2 regions of the Arthrobacter sp. E44 genome follow, and region 2 is predicted to be linked to the other one. Evidence: predicted binding sites of a transcription regulator. Region 2 holds the regulator's gene; the other holds the start of a gene.
The links. Region 2 encodes HrcA, which represses chaperone genes, less so after heat shock. Its sites were predicted from a motif close to TTNGCACTCGNNNNNNNCGAGTGCNAA; they were not measured.

Region 1 (6,941 bases), on a different contig from region 2:
TGGCGGAAGGCGCGCAGGACGTTCGACGGCGGTGGGAGGATTTGGTGCCCGGAAGCCTCTTCGCCTGCCAAAAATGCGAGCACCTTCCGGAGTTGGCCTTCCACGCTGTGGAGGGCCGCGGCCCAGTCCGGAGCCATGAGCTCTGCCAGCGGGAATTGGGCCAGGTCCGCAAAGCTGATGGCCTCCGCCGGGTCCTGCTGCAGCTCGAACAGCGCATCCGATTCAAACATCGTTCCATTGTTGCAGGCACCGCAAATGACACTCGTGTTATTCGGCCGGTAGCATAGGGGTAAGACATTGACCCTAACCAGCGAAGGAGTGCGCCGTGGCGGAACCGGCCCGGGAACACCTGCCGGAGCAGGATCCAGGGAAGTCCCTCCTGGCGGATTTCACCCTCCGCGAGTCCTCGCTTACCGAGCGCGAACAGCAGATGCTGGCCCTGGAACGGCAGTGGTGGAAGTATGCGGGGGCCAAGGAACAGGCCATCCGCGAACTCTTCGATCTCTCCGCGACGCATTACTACCAACTCCTCAACGCACTGATCGACCGCGAGGATGCCCTGGCCCACGATCCCATGCTGGTGAAGAGATTGCGTAGACTACGTACGTCGCGCCACCGTGCACGCACTGCCCGGCGCCTGGGATCCGACGCTTAGACGCCCCAGGCCGGGACAACAGCCGCAATCAACAAGGATGTCCTTCCACCATGACCAGATACGCCCGCGATGAATTCGACAAGGTCCCGGAGACCGCGTCGCGACAAGGTGTCCACCGGACGGCCTCGGCCCCGTCCCGCGTACGGCTGTGGCCCATCTTGGCGGTGGGCGTGGCCGCCCTGGCCATTGGACTGGTCTCCTTCCTGATCCTTCCCAAGCTCGGCTTCAACACCACCGCCAGCCAGGCGTCGGCAACCGTTGAATCAGCCCCGCTGGCCGGAACCGGATCCACCCCTTCGCCCACCCAGGCATCGTCTGCGCCGGCGTCAGTCCCGGCGCCGTCCGCCTCGGCCGTACCAACCCAGGGCAGCGAGCCTGAGCCCACTGCTTCCGCCACCCAGCAGGCCGTCGTCGACAAGACCCAGGCAGTGGCGGTTTACAACGCTGCCGGCACCGCAGGACTGGCCAGCCGTGTGGGCGGAACGGTCCAGGCTGACGGTTGGCGGCTCGGCCAGGTAGGCAACTGGTCCGGCGCCCCGCAGAAGTCCTCCGTGATCTTCTATGCCGGCCCGCAGCAGCTGGCCAGCGCGCAGGAGCTTGCCGGACTGTTGAACATCCCCACTGTGGTGAACAGCACCGAATTCCAGGTACCGCTCGTGGTGGTGCTCGGCCCGGGTTACCGGTAGCCGCAAGCCCTCCATCTACTCCGGCCCGCCCCCGAGGCCGGGCCCCAACGGAAAGAGTTGTCCATCATGGCACTGGGAACCGTGAAATGGTTCAACGCTGAAAAGGGCTACGGCTTCATCACCGTTGACGGCTCCGGTGACGACGTTTTTGTCCACTGGTCCGCGATCCAGGGGGAGGGTTACCGGGCCCTGGCCGAGGGGCAGCGGGTGCAGCTGGAGGTCGGCGAGGGCGAAAAGGGCCCCCAGGCGGAAAACGTACGGCCCGCGCAGTGACGATGCCCCACCATTCCCCAGCGCGTGCCTTGGCAGGACTCGCCCTTTCCCTGGCAGGCCTCCTTTCCATGACGGCCTGCGCCGGCACCGGCGGCAACGCCAGGACAGAATCCGCGGAGGCCTCCGGCGACGGCGTTCTGCGGGTGGGCTTGATCCTTGACAACACCGGCGACAACGCCTTCCTCAACGCACCCCAGCTGGCCGCAGCCAAAGCGGCCATCCAGGACATCAACGCCGCCGGCGGACACAAAGGCCGGCCCGTGGAGCTGCTGCCGGTGCACCCGGACCAGGACACTGCAGCCCAGGCCAAGGATCTGGCGGCTGCCAAGGCGGACATAGCCATCGGGCCCACGGACTCCAGCCATGCAACCGCCGCCGTGGACATCCTGTCCCGGGCCCACGTGCCGCTTATCTCCCCGGCCAACACTGCTGCCGGCCTCTCGACGAGCGCCAGCGGAGGCTACTATTTCCGAACCGCCGCAGCCGACGTCGCACAAGGGCCCGTGCTGGCCAAGCTCGCAAAGGACGCCGGGGCCGCCAGCATCAGCGTGCTCTACCAGGAGGGTTCCTACGGCAAGGACCTCTCCGCCGCGGTCACCGAAGCTGCCCAACAGTCCGGGCTTAAGGTCCTGCCCGGGGTGGGCTTCAAACCGGGGGATGCCGCCGAAGCCGCACGCTCCGTTGCGAAAGCCACTCCGGACGCCGTCGTCCTGGTGGCCAGGGATGGTGCGCAGGGCGCATTGGCAGAGCTCCACGACGCCGGCCTCAGCGGTTCGAAGTTCATCCTCAGTGACGGCGCCTTCGCCCGCTACGGATCCGGTCTGCCGGCGCGGGCCCTCGAAGGCGCCCGCGCCGTCGTCCCCGGCCAGCTCCCCACGGCAGCCTTCCAAGGGAAACTGCTGGCGGTGGACGCCTCCCTGAAGGACGTCTCCTACGCTGCCGAAACCTATGACGCCGTGACGTTGGCGGCACTCGCTGCGGCCCGGGCGCAGGATGACGCGGGGCGGTCCATCGCCGCGAACCTCATCGCGGTCTCGGGCGGAACTGCCCCCGGGGCGGGTACGCCGCAGGCTCCTTGCCGGAGTTACAAGGAGTGCCTTGGCGGCCTCGCCGCCGGCCCGGACATAAACTACGACGGCGAATCCGGCCCGGTTGCCTTCGACACCAACGGGGACATCACCACAGCTGCCTTCTCGGTCTTCACCTATGGGGCGGACAACAACCCCAGCCCCACCGGGCATGAAACAGCCGGACACTCCGGCTGATCGCCCTGGGCGAAGCCACTGCGGCCAGCGCCTTGTCCGCGCGTCTTATCGCTTGCACTCTAACCTGGGGAGTGCTAATTATTGAGTTAGCACTCTGACGTACCGACTGCTAAAGCAAAGCCTGGTTCCGGCCGGCGGCGCCCTGCATCGGCCGAGGAGCGAAAGAAACACCTCACTTCAGTGAGATCCCTGCGCGGAGGCATACAGAGGCCGCCGTTAAAGGATCGTCCGTCGCGGGCACTGCAGCGAAGGTTCATTCTTAACGACTGTCCCGAAAGGACTACTGCCGTTATGGCCAAGATCATTGCATTTGATGAAGAGGCACGCCGCGGCCTTGAGCGTGGCCTGAACACCCTCGCCGACGCCGTTAAGGTCACCCTCGGCCCGCGTGGACGCAACGTCGTCCTCGAAAAGAAGTGGGGCGCCCCCACGATCACCAACGATGGTGTTTCCATCGCCAAGGAGATCGAGCTGGACGATCCCTACGAGAAGATCGGCGCAGAGCTGGTCAAGGAAGTTGCCAAGAAGACTGACGATGTTGCCGGCGACGGCACCACCACGGCAACCGTCCTGGCCCAGGCACTGGTCAAGGAAGGCCTGCGCAACGTTGCCGCCGGCGCCGACCCGCTGTCCCTCAAGCGCGGCATCGAGAAGGCCGTTGACGCCGTCACCGCCGAACTGCTGAACTCCGCCAAGGAAATCGAAACCAAGGAAGAGATCGCGGCCACCGCCTCCATCTCCGCCGGTGACGACGAGATCGGTGCCCTCATCGCCGAAGCCCTGGACAAGGTGGGCAAGGAAGGCGTCATCACGGTCGAGGAGTCCAACACCTTCGGCCTGGAGCTCGAGCTCACCGAAGGCATGCGCTTCGACAAGGGCTACATTTCCGCCTACTTCGTCACCGACGCAGAGCGCCAGGAAACGGTCCTTGAGGACCCGTACATCCTGATCGTCAACTCCAAGATCTCCAACGTCAAGGAACTGGTTGCTGTCCTGGAAAAGGTCATGCAGTCCAACAAGCCGCTGCTGATCATCGCCGAGGACATCGAGGGCGAGGCACTGGCCACCCTGATCGTCAACAAGATCCGCGGCACCTTCAAGTCCGTCGCCGTCAAGGCCCCGGGCTTCGGTGACCGCCGTAAGGCCCAGCTGGCCGATATCGCCGTCCTCACCGGCGGCCAGGTCATCTCCGAAGAGGTTGGCCTCAAGCTGGAGAACGCCGGCCTGGAGCTCCTGGGCCAGGCCCGCAAGGTTGTCGTCACCAAGGACGAGACCACCATCGTCGAAGGTGCCGGCGACGCCGACCAGATCGCAGGCCGCGTGTCCCAGATCCGCGCCGAGATCGAGAACTCCGACTCCGACTACGACCGCGAGAAGCTGCAGGAGCGCCTGGCCAAGCTGGCCGGCGGCGTTGCAGTCATCAAGGCCGGTGCCGCCACCGAGGTTGAACTCAAGGAGCGCAAGCACCGCATCGAGGACGCAGTCCGCAACGCCAAGGCTGCAGTTGAGGAAGGCATCGTCGCCGGTGGCGGCGTGGCCCTGATCCAGGCCGGTGCCAAGGCATTCGCCAACCTTCAGCTGTCCGGTGACGAAGCAACCGGCGCCAACATCGTCCGCGTTGCCATCGACGCGCCGCTGAAGCAGATCGCCTTCAACGCCGGCATGGAGCCGGGTGTGGTTGTCGACAAGGTCCGCGGCCTGCCCGCCGGCCACGGCCTCAACGCCGCAACCGGTGAGTACACCGACCTGCTGGCTGCCGGCGTCAACGACCCCGTCAAGGTGACCCGCTCTGCCCTGCAGAACGCAGCTTCCATCGCCGGCCTGTTCCTGACCACCGAAGCAGTGGTTGCTGACAAGCCGGAGAAGGCTGCTGCCCCTGCCGGCGGCGACGACATGGGCGGTATGGGCGGCATGGGCGGCTTCTAAGCCTCCCGGCCGGGGAACCCCTCCCGCCAACAAAAAATGCGGCGCCCTCCTGGTGAGGGGGCCGCATTTTTTGTGCCTGGGGAAGCGCCCGTCCGGGGCTCTACTTCCGGGCCGAATCCAGCATCCCCTGGACTTCCTTCTTGAAGGCCTCCGCGGCAGCCTGCGGGGTGAGGCGGTCATACAACACTTCATCCGTGTAGCGCTTGATGACGTTCTGGACGCTGCCCGCACCCACTGGTGGAACCGGGGGCGCATCCTTGATATCCGGAGCGATGTCCTTCAGGAAGTTGACCACCGTGGTGTCGGCCGGCTTCAGTGAGGGCGTAATGCCGGCGACGATTTCGCTGTTGGTGGGCACGCCCCTGTCCGTCATGAGGATGGCGCCGGCTTCGGGGCTGTTGGTGAGGTAGTTGATGAATTCGGCTGCCTGCTGGGCATGCTTGGAGCGGGAGGAAGCGGACCAGAACATGGTGGGCTTGTAGTACATGCCGTTTTCGGCCGAGGCGCCGTCAACGCTCGGGGCACGCAGCATCTTGATGTTGCTGCCGGTGGTGGCTTCCAGCGAACCCAGTTGGTTGGTCCACCACCAGGCCATGCCTACCCGGTTGGTGCCGAAGAGGCTCTGCTCAAGGCTCGCTCCTGCGTCTTCCGTCGCTACGTTTGCCGGCGGGCTGGCCTTTGAATCGCGCTGCTCCTTGAGCCGCTCCCAGAAGGAGGCAGCCGTGGCGGTCTCGAAGTCGAGCTTGCCGTCCTCCGAGTACAGGTTCTCGCCGTGCTGGCGGAGCCAGATGATCAGGTCGGCCTCGTTGCTGCCGTACGCGGCTCCATAGCTCTTTCCGTCGCCTGCGGCGCTGATCTTCGCCGCAGTGTCCATGAAGTCCTTCCACGTCCACGTCTTGTCGTCGGGAACCGGAACGCCTGCCGCCTGGAATACCTTGGTGTTGGCCATGATGACGTAGGCGTTCTGGCCGGTGCTCAGTCCGTACTGCGCGCCATCGTACTGGCCTGAGGCGAGTGCCTCCTTGTCCAGCTTGGACGTGTCGATGCCTTTCTGCTTGGACAGGTCCAGCAGCGCCCCGCGGCCCCCGTATTCGGCAATGTACTTCTGGTCCATCTGGATGACATCGGGCGCATCGTTGGCGGCGGTCTTGGTTGCCAGCTTGTCCCAGTAGCTGGACCATTCGCCCGGCTCGGCCTTGATCTTGATGTTTGGGTGGGACGCTTCGAACGCGGCGATGACCTTGTTTGTCTGTCCGTTCAGGTACTCGTTGCCCCACCAGGCGAACCGCAGGGTCACCTGACCGTTGTCGCCTGAACCGCCCGAGCCGCCGGCGGCACCGCAGCCCGTGGCCAGGATGGACAGAGCCACGGCCGCAGCGCCAAGCTGAAACCTCCGGCGGCTTACGACTGGAATCGTCATTGATGTTCCTTTCGGTTGGTTCCGTCACGCTCTGGCAGCTTTGCGAGCTGAAGAAGCTGCGCCTCAGAAACCGTTTTCTCGAGTTATGGTGCGATTCTTTCGCGTGGTCTACATCCCCGTCAAGGCTTTTCGGTAAGCGTTTTCCGAAAATTGCGCGCGTAAGGCTGCCGGCGTGGGACGCGCAGCCCGAGGCCGCGGCAGCCCCAGCAAAATGGGCTGCAGTAAGGCGGCCGCAACCCATTGCCGGCTGCTTCTGGCAGGATGGGTTGGTGACGATTACTGCAGCGGCTGACGGTTCGGCCTTGGGAAACCCTGGCCCGGCGGGATGGGCCTGGTATGTGAATGACGATTGCTGGCGGGCCGGTGGCTGGCCGCACGGGACCAACAACCAGGGGGAGCTGATGGCTGTCCTTGACCTTTTGCGCGCCACTGCGCACCTCCCCGGGGAGGACCTGCGCATCTTGTGTGACAGCCAGTACGTCATCAACTCCATCACCAAGTGGATGCCGGGATGGAAGCGGAAGGGCTGGCGCAAGGCTGACGGAAAGCCTGTCCTGAACATGGAACTGCTGAAGGAACTCGATCGCGAACTGGCCGGCCGTACCTACACCTTCGAGTGGGTCAAGGGCCACGCCGGGCACGACCTCAATGAGGCCGCCGACGAGCGGGCCAGGGCCGCGGCCACGGCTTACCAGCAGGGCGTGGCCGCACGTTCC
Region 2 (6,941 bases):
AGCACGACGGCGGCAGGCCCGGCTGTGGAGGACCGCAGGACATGGTGCCCCAACAGGGCTGTCACAGCCCCTTTGTCGCAGAGTTTGGTTACTTCCCGCGGGCTGATTCCGCCCTCCGGGCCGACGATCAGCAGGATTTCACGGGAGCCGGTGCCTGCACTCCCCTGCCACGCTTCAAGGACGGTACGCAGCGGCCGTACGGCGTCTTCATGCAGGATGACCGCCAGGTCCGCGGCTTTCACCGCGGTGGCGAGCCCTGTGGTGTCGACGGCGGCCCGCACTTCCGGGATCCAGGCACGCCGTGCCTGCTTGGCGGCCGCCGCCACGGTTGACTCCCACTTGGCGTGCGCCCGCGCTGCCCGGTCGCCCTTCCAGCGGACGATGGACCGTTCGGACTGCCAGGGAACCACCGCGTCGACGCCCAGCTCGGTGGCCGTCTCAATGGCCAGTTCGTCGCGATCACCCTTGGCCAGGGCCTGGACCAGCACCAGCCGCACGTCCGGCCTGTCTTCCACCGCCAGGCTGCCGCACTCCACCTCGAGGCCCGAGGGTGCAGCCGAGACGACTCTTCCGGTCATGCGGGTGCCGGCGCCGTCGACAATGTCCACGGCCTCGCCCGGCGCCAGCCGCTTTACGGTGACGGCATGGCGCGCCTCCGCCCCTTCGAGGACAAAGATGCGGCCCGGCGTCATGGCGTCCAGCGAACCGGTGGAGGTGAAAAAGACCGGGTTGCTCACCGCTACAGGTTCCCGAACCGGTCCCGGAGCTTGGCGAACATGCCGCCGCTGGCAGCCAACTTGCCTTCGGTGATCTGCTCGCCGCGGAGCTTGGCAAGCTGGCGCAGCAGGTCCTCCTGCGCGGAGTCGAGCTTGGCGGGGGTGTCCACCTGCAGATGGACCTTCAGGTCGCCGCGGCCATAGCCCCTCAGGTGCGTGACGCCCAAGCCGCGCAGGGTGATGATTTCGCCGGACTGGGTGCCCGGCTTGACATCGATCTCCTGGGTACCGTCGAAGGTTTCCAGGCTGACGTCCGTGCCCAGGGCCGCAGCGGTCATGGGGATGTGCAGGGTGGCGTGCAGGTCATCGCCTTCGCGCACGTACGTGGGGTCGTTGTTGACGCGGATCTCCACGTACAGGTCGCCGGCGGGCCCACCTGCCGGGCCGGCTTCGCCCTGCCCGGAAAGCTGGATGCGGGTGCCGGTGGCGACGCCGGCAGGAACCTTGATGGTCAGTGACCGGCGGCTGCGGATGCGGCCCTGGCCGCTGCATTCGTTGCAGGGGTCCTTGATGACCGTACCGAAGCCTTCGCAGGTGCCGCAGGGAGCTGCCGTCATGACCTGGCCAAGGATGGACCGGACGGCCCGCTGGACCTGGCCGCTGCCGCCGCAGATGTCACAGCGCTCCGGGTGGGTGCCCGGGCGGCAGCAGGATCCATCACAGGTGGGGCAGACCACTGCGGTGTCCACCTCGAGTTTCTTGTTGACTCCAAAGACGGCGTCGCGGAGGTCGATCCGGACACTGATGAGTGCGTCCTGGCCACGGCGGACCCGGGACGCCGGGCCAGACGTGCCGCCCGCGCCAAAGAAGGTGTCGAAGATGTCCTGGAACGCGAACCCCTGGCCTGCGTAACCGGCGCCGCCGAAACCGTTGTCCGTGCCGTTTTCGTTGCCGGTGGTGTCGTAGATCCTGCGCTTCTGGGGGTCGGAAAGGACCTCGTAGGCGTGCGTTACCGCCTTGAAGCGCTCGGCAGCGTCGGCACCTGGGTTAACGTCCGGGTGAAGGGTGCGGGCCAGCTTGCGGTAGGCCTTTTTGATCTCTTCGCCCGTAGCTTCGGGTGAGACTCCAAGGACGTCATAGTGGCTGCTCAAAATTCGTGTCTCTTCCTTGTTGTACTGCGTTCAGTCGGGCGCCAGGACTCTTGTCCACAGCCGAAGCGGACTCCGGCGGCCAGGAGTCAGGGCCCCAAAATCCTGGAAAGGTAGCGGGCTACGGCCCTGACGGCGGCCATGGTGGTGGGATAGTCCATTCGGGTGGGTCCGAGGATTCCCACCTTGGCTGCACTGTCCGGACCATAGCCGGTGGCCACCACGGAGGCCTCGGCAAGGCCGTCATAGGGGTTCTCCCTTCCGATGCTGACGGCCACGCCGCGGTGGTCCTGGGCCATTTCGCTCAACAGCCGCAGCATCACCACCTGTTCCTCGAGCGCCTCCAGCACCGGACCAATACTCAGGGGGAAATCAACGTTCGACCTGGCCAGGTTGGCGGTGCCGGCCATGACCATGCGGTCTTCCCTGCTGTTCTGGGCCAGCGCCTCCAGGCCGAGGGCAAGCGCGTGGGCTGCCTGGCGCTGCGGCTGGGGCGCAGCGGCCACGACGGCGGGAAGTGCCTGGGCGAGGTGGCTCAGCCGGGTTCCCCCCAGGGCGGCAAGGAAACGGGTGCGCAGCTCCGCCAGCGCTTCGTCTCCGAGGTCCTGCCCGACGTCGATGACGCGCTGCTCTACCTTGCCGCTGTTCGCGATGAGGACCACGAGGACCTTCCGAGGTGCCAGCAGCACGAATTCGATGTGGCGGACAAGTGCCCTGCTCAGGTGCGGGTACTGGACCACGGCTACCTGGTTGGTCAGTTGTGACAGCAGCCGGACGGTGCGGTCCAGCACGTCGTCGAGGTCGTCCGCACCCTCCAGGAGGGTTTGGATGGCTCGGCGTTCGGGAGCCGACAGGGGCTTGACGGCGGAGATCTGGTCGACAAAAAGCCGGTAGCCCTTGTCCGTAGGGATCCGGCCGGCGCTGGTATGGGGGGCCGTGATCAGCCCCTCGTCCTCCAGCGCGGCCATGTCATTGCGGATGGTGGCGCTGGAAACGCCAAGATGATGCCGCTCCACCAGGGCTTTGGACCCAACCGGCTCGCGGGAGTGGACGTAATCCTCCACGATCGCCCGCAGTACTTCCAGTTTGCGTGGCTCGCTCACTCTCCACCTCCATCCATGGTCCGGGGCACCCGCCCCGTCCGGTGCCGCCCAAGGGTTAGCACTCGACATGCCTAAGTGCTAACAGTCTATTATGCCTCGGCCCGTTGTTAGCATTGGTACCGCTCCGGGCGAAATTCCCGGGTTGAGGAGCTAGCGCTAGGCGGATTGATTCCATGGATTACCAGAACTGGGGCCCCCGGGGCATTTCCGCTCCCAAGCGGGTGGAGCTGCCCGAGGTCCCTGTGGAGCGGGGCATGGTTCTTGAGGAAGTACAGTCCGGCTGGGTGGGCGCTGTCACCCGCGTGGAGAAGTCCGGCGGAATGCACCTCGTGGCATTGGAGGACCGCCGCGGAAAGTCCCGGTCCTTCAAGCTCGGATTCGGTTTCCTCCTCGAGGGCCAGCCCATCCGATTGATGCCGCCCGCGCCCAAGGCCGCCGCCGGTCCTCCCGCCGGCCGGACCGCCTCCGGTTCAGTGCGCGTCCCAGGCCAACGCGCCCAGGTCGCAAAGGCAAGCCGGATCTGGGTGGAAGGCAAGCACGACGCCGAACTGGTGGAAAAGGTCTGGGGAGACGACCTGCGCGTGGAGGGCATCGTCGTCGAGCCCCTCCACGGCATCGACGACCTGGCCGCAGCCGTGGCGGACTTCAAGCCCGGCCCTGGCCGCCGCCTCGGCGTACTGGTGGACCACCTGGTTCCCGATTCCAAGGAATCCCGGATCGCCGACGCCGTCATGGCGTCCCCCGGCGCGGCCGGCAACGTCCTGATCGTCGGCCACCCGTACGTGGACGTCTGGCAGGCAATCCGGCCTTCAGTCCTGGGCATCGAAAAATGGCCCGCCATCCCCCGCGGGCAGGACTGGAAGACCGGGATCCTCAAAGCGTTCGGCTGGCCCCACAGCACGAAGGAAGACATCGGCCTCGGATGGCAGAAATTACTGGGCGCCGTACGCACGTACGCGGACCTCGAAGCGTCCCTGCTGGGCCGGGTTGAGGAAGTCATCGATTTCCTTACCGTGCCCTAGGCGGCGGGCGCCGGCCCTAAAGCCAGTATTCTTGGTAGTAGTCAGCACTAACTTGCACCTCAGAAGGACACAGACTGTGGCAGAAAACGCACGTGATCACAGGGACGGCCAGGGCCGCTCCGAGTACCATGGCGTACCCGCCAACGCCCTGCCGCTTACGGCCAGCGAGGACCGCCAGTGGGCCACGCTGGCGCACTTCGGCGGGATCCTGGGGTGCATCCCCTCGCTGCTGATCTACCTGATCTTCCGCGACCGCGGGCCCTTCACCGCGCAGGAATCCAAGGAAGCGCTGAACTTCAGCCTGCCGCCCACCATCGCCGCGGTGCTGGCCAACATCCTGGTCTTCATCCCCTATGTGGGAAACATCTTCGCGGTCATCGCCACACTGATCTGGGTGGCCCTCACCTGCTTCTCCGTAGCCGCAGGTATCCACGTCAACCGTGGCCAGCCGCACCGCTACCAGTACAACCTGCGCTGGATCAAATAGTCCCCGCCCGTTCCCTAGCCTCGCAAGCTCGGCCAGGGAACCCTACGGGCGTGGGCCCACCCAGCGGCTCCCTGCCCTCGCAAGCTGCGGGGCGCACCCAGCGGCTCCCTGAGATTAGTCAGGGAGGATGCGGCGGACCACTGCGTCTGCCAGCAGCCTGCCCTTGAGGGTCAGCACCAGGCGTCCGCGGAAAGCAGCAGCAGGCTCCACCAGGCCGCCCGCGATCAGCCCGGCCACCTCGTGCCGCCCGGCAGCGCTGAGCGTTGACACCTCAAGTCCTGACTGCAGGCGCGCCTCGAGCATCACCTTTTCCAGGTGCCTGGTTTCCGGATCCAGGGTCTCCCTGCCGGCAGCCGGCGACAGCCCCTGCGACAGCCGGTTGGCATAGGCGGACGGGTGCTTGACGTTCCACCAGCGGACCCCGCCCATGTGGGAGTGGGCGCCCGGCCCGATCCCCCACCAGTCGTCGCCCTGCCAGTATGCGAGGTTGTGCCGGCACGCCTGCCCCGGAGTGCGCGCCCAATTGCTGACCTCATACCAGCCAAGCCCTGCTTCGGTGATCAACTGGTCGGCGAGCTCGTACTTGTCGGCGTGGTCGTCGTCGTCGATTCCCGGGACTTCACCGCGCCGCATCTGGGCTGCCAGCTTGGTACCCTCCTCGACGATCAGCGCGTAGGCGCTGATGTGGTCCGGCTGGTACGACAGGGCGGTCTCCAGTGAGTGCCGCCAGTCGGCCAGCGACTCCCCCGGCGTGCCGTAAATCAGGTCCAGGCTGACAGCCAGGCCGGCTTCCCTTGCCCACTGCACCACCTGCGGAACCCGGCTCGGCGTGTGGGTGCGGTCAAGGACCTTGAGGACGTGCGGAACGGCGGACTGCATGCCAAAGGACACGCGGGTGAAGCCGGCTTCCTTGAGGACGGCCAGGGATTCAGGGGTGACGGAGTCCGGGTTGGCTTCCGTGGTGACCTCGGCGCCGTCCTCGATGCCCCACTGGTCGATGGCAGCGCGCAGGATCGCCGCAAGGTCTTCAGCGGGAAGCAGCGTGGGCGTGCCGCCGCCGAAAAAGACCGTGCTGAGCTTCCGCTCCGGCATGCCCGAGCCCGCCAGCACCTTGGCCGCCAATGCCACTTCTGACACCGCAGTTTGGGCATATGCATCCTGGGATGCGCCGCCGCCGAGCTCCGTGGCGGTGTAGGTGTTGAAGTCGCAGTATCCGCAGCGCACGGCGCAAAAGGGAATGTGGACGTAAAGGCCGAAAGCCCGGCCCGCCGCACCGTCCGCTGCCTGTGCAGGCAGCAGACCGTCCGACGGCGCCGGGTCGCCGAGGGGAAGGACGCTGGGCATCAGGGCGTCCCCCACTGCGCAGTGGTCACTTCTTCTTTGCCTTGTCCTTCGATTCGTCCGTGGTGAGGGCGGCGATGAAGGCCTCCTGCGGCACTTCCACCGTGCCCACCATCTTCATGCGCTTCTTGCCTTCTTTTTGCTTTTCCAGCAGCTTGCGCTTACGTGAGATGTCACCGCCGTAGCATTTCGCCAGTACGTCCTTGCGGATGGCCCGGATGCTTTCACGGGCGATGATCCTGGAACCGATGGCCGCCTGGATGGGCACCTCGAACTGCTGCCGGGGGATGAGTTCGCGGAGCTTGCCGGTCATCATCACGCCGTAGGCGTATGCCTTGTCCCGGTGGGTAATGGCACTGAAGGCGTCCACCTGCTCACCCTGGAGCATGATGTCCACCTTGACCAGGTCGGCAACCTGCTCGCCGTCGGCTTTCCAGTCCAGGGAGCCGTAGCCGCGGGTCTTCGACTTCAGGATGTCAAAGAAGTCGAAGACGATTTCCGCCAGCGGCAGGCGGTAGCGGATTTCCACCCGGTCCTCGGAGAGGTAGTCCATGCCGCCCATGACGCCGCGGCGTGACTGACACAGTTCCATGATGGCGCCGACGAATTCGTTGGGGGCCAGGATGGTGGCGGAGACCATGGGTTCGCGTACTTCCGCGATCTTGCCGGTGGGGTACTCGCTGGGGTTGGTCACGCGGACCACCTTCTTGTCCTCCAGGGTCACCTCGTATTCCACGTTAGGCGCAGTGGAGATGAGGTCGAGGTTGTATTCGCGCTCCAGGCGTTCGCGGGTGATCTCGAGGTGCAGGAGACCCAGGAAGCCCACCCGGAAACCGAAGCCCAGCGCAGCCGAGGTCTCCGGTTCGTACACCAGCGCCGCGTCGTTGAGCATGAGCTTTTCGAGGGCGTCACGGAGTACCGGGTAGTCGGCGCCGTCCAGCGGGTACAGGCCGGAGAACACCATGGGCTTGGCATCGGCGTAGCCGGGCAGCGACTGGGCTGCCGGCTTGGCCAGGTTGGTGACAGTATCGCCCACCTTGGACTGCCGGACGTCCTTCACGCCGGTGATCAGGTAGCCCACTTCACCGACGCCCAGGCCCTTGGAAGGTGTGGGTTCGGGTGAG

Region 1: the regulator HrcA is predicted to act here: its motif matches at 2,966-2,992, upstream of groL (chaperonin GroEL).

The regions. Positions count from the first base shown of each region.
Region 1 is NZ_JBHDJA010000005.1:43,851-50,791, forward strand. It holds gene ACETK3_RS06250 (uracil-DNA glycosylase) at 1-230, opposite strand, end outside; gene ACETK3_RS06255 (DUF3263 domain-containing protein) at 326-655, shown strand; gene ACETK3_RS06260 (LytR C-terminal domain-containing protein) at 706-1,341, shown strand; gene ACETK3_RS06265 (cold-shock protein) at 1,408-1,614, shown strand; gene ACETK3_RS06270 (ABC transporter substrate-binding protein) at 1,617-2,879, shown strand; gene groL (chaperonin GroEL) at 3,171-4,805, shown strand; gene ACETK3_RS06280 (ABC transporter substrate-binding protein) at 4,906-6,225, opposite strand; gene ACETK3_RS06285 (ribonuclease HI family protein) at 6,495-6,941, shown strand, end outside.
Region 2 is NZ_JBHDJA010000009.1:32,097-39,037, forward strand. It holds gene ACETK3_RS09795 (16S rRNA (uracil(1498)-N(3))-methyltransferase) at 1-737, opposite strand, end outside; gene dnaJ (molecular chaperone DnaJ) at 740-1,867, opposite strand; gene hrcA (heat-inducible transcriptional repressor HrcA) at 1,954-2,967, opposite strand; gene ACETK3_RS09810 (DUF3097 domain-containing protein) at 3,141-3,989, shown strand; gene ACETK3_RS09815 (DUF4870 domain-containing protein) at 4,066-4,476, shown strand; gene hemW (radical SAM family heme chaperone HemW) at 4,591-5,820, opposite strand; gene lepA (translation elongation factor 4) at 5,846-6,941, opposite strand, start outside.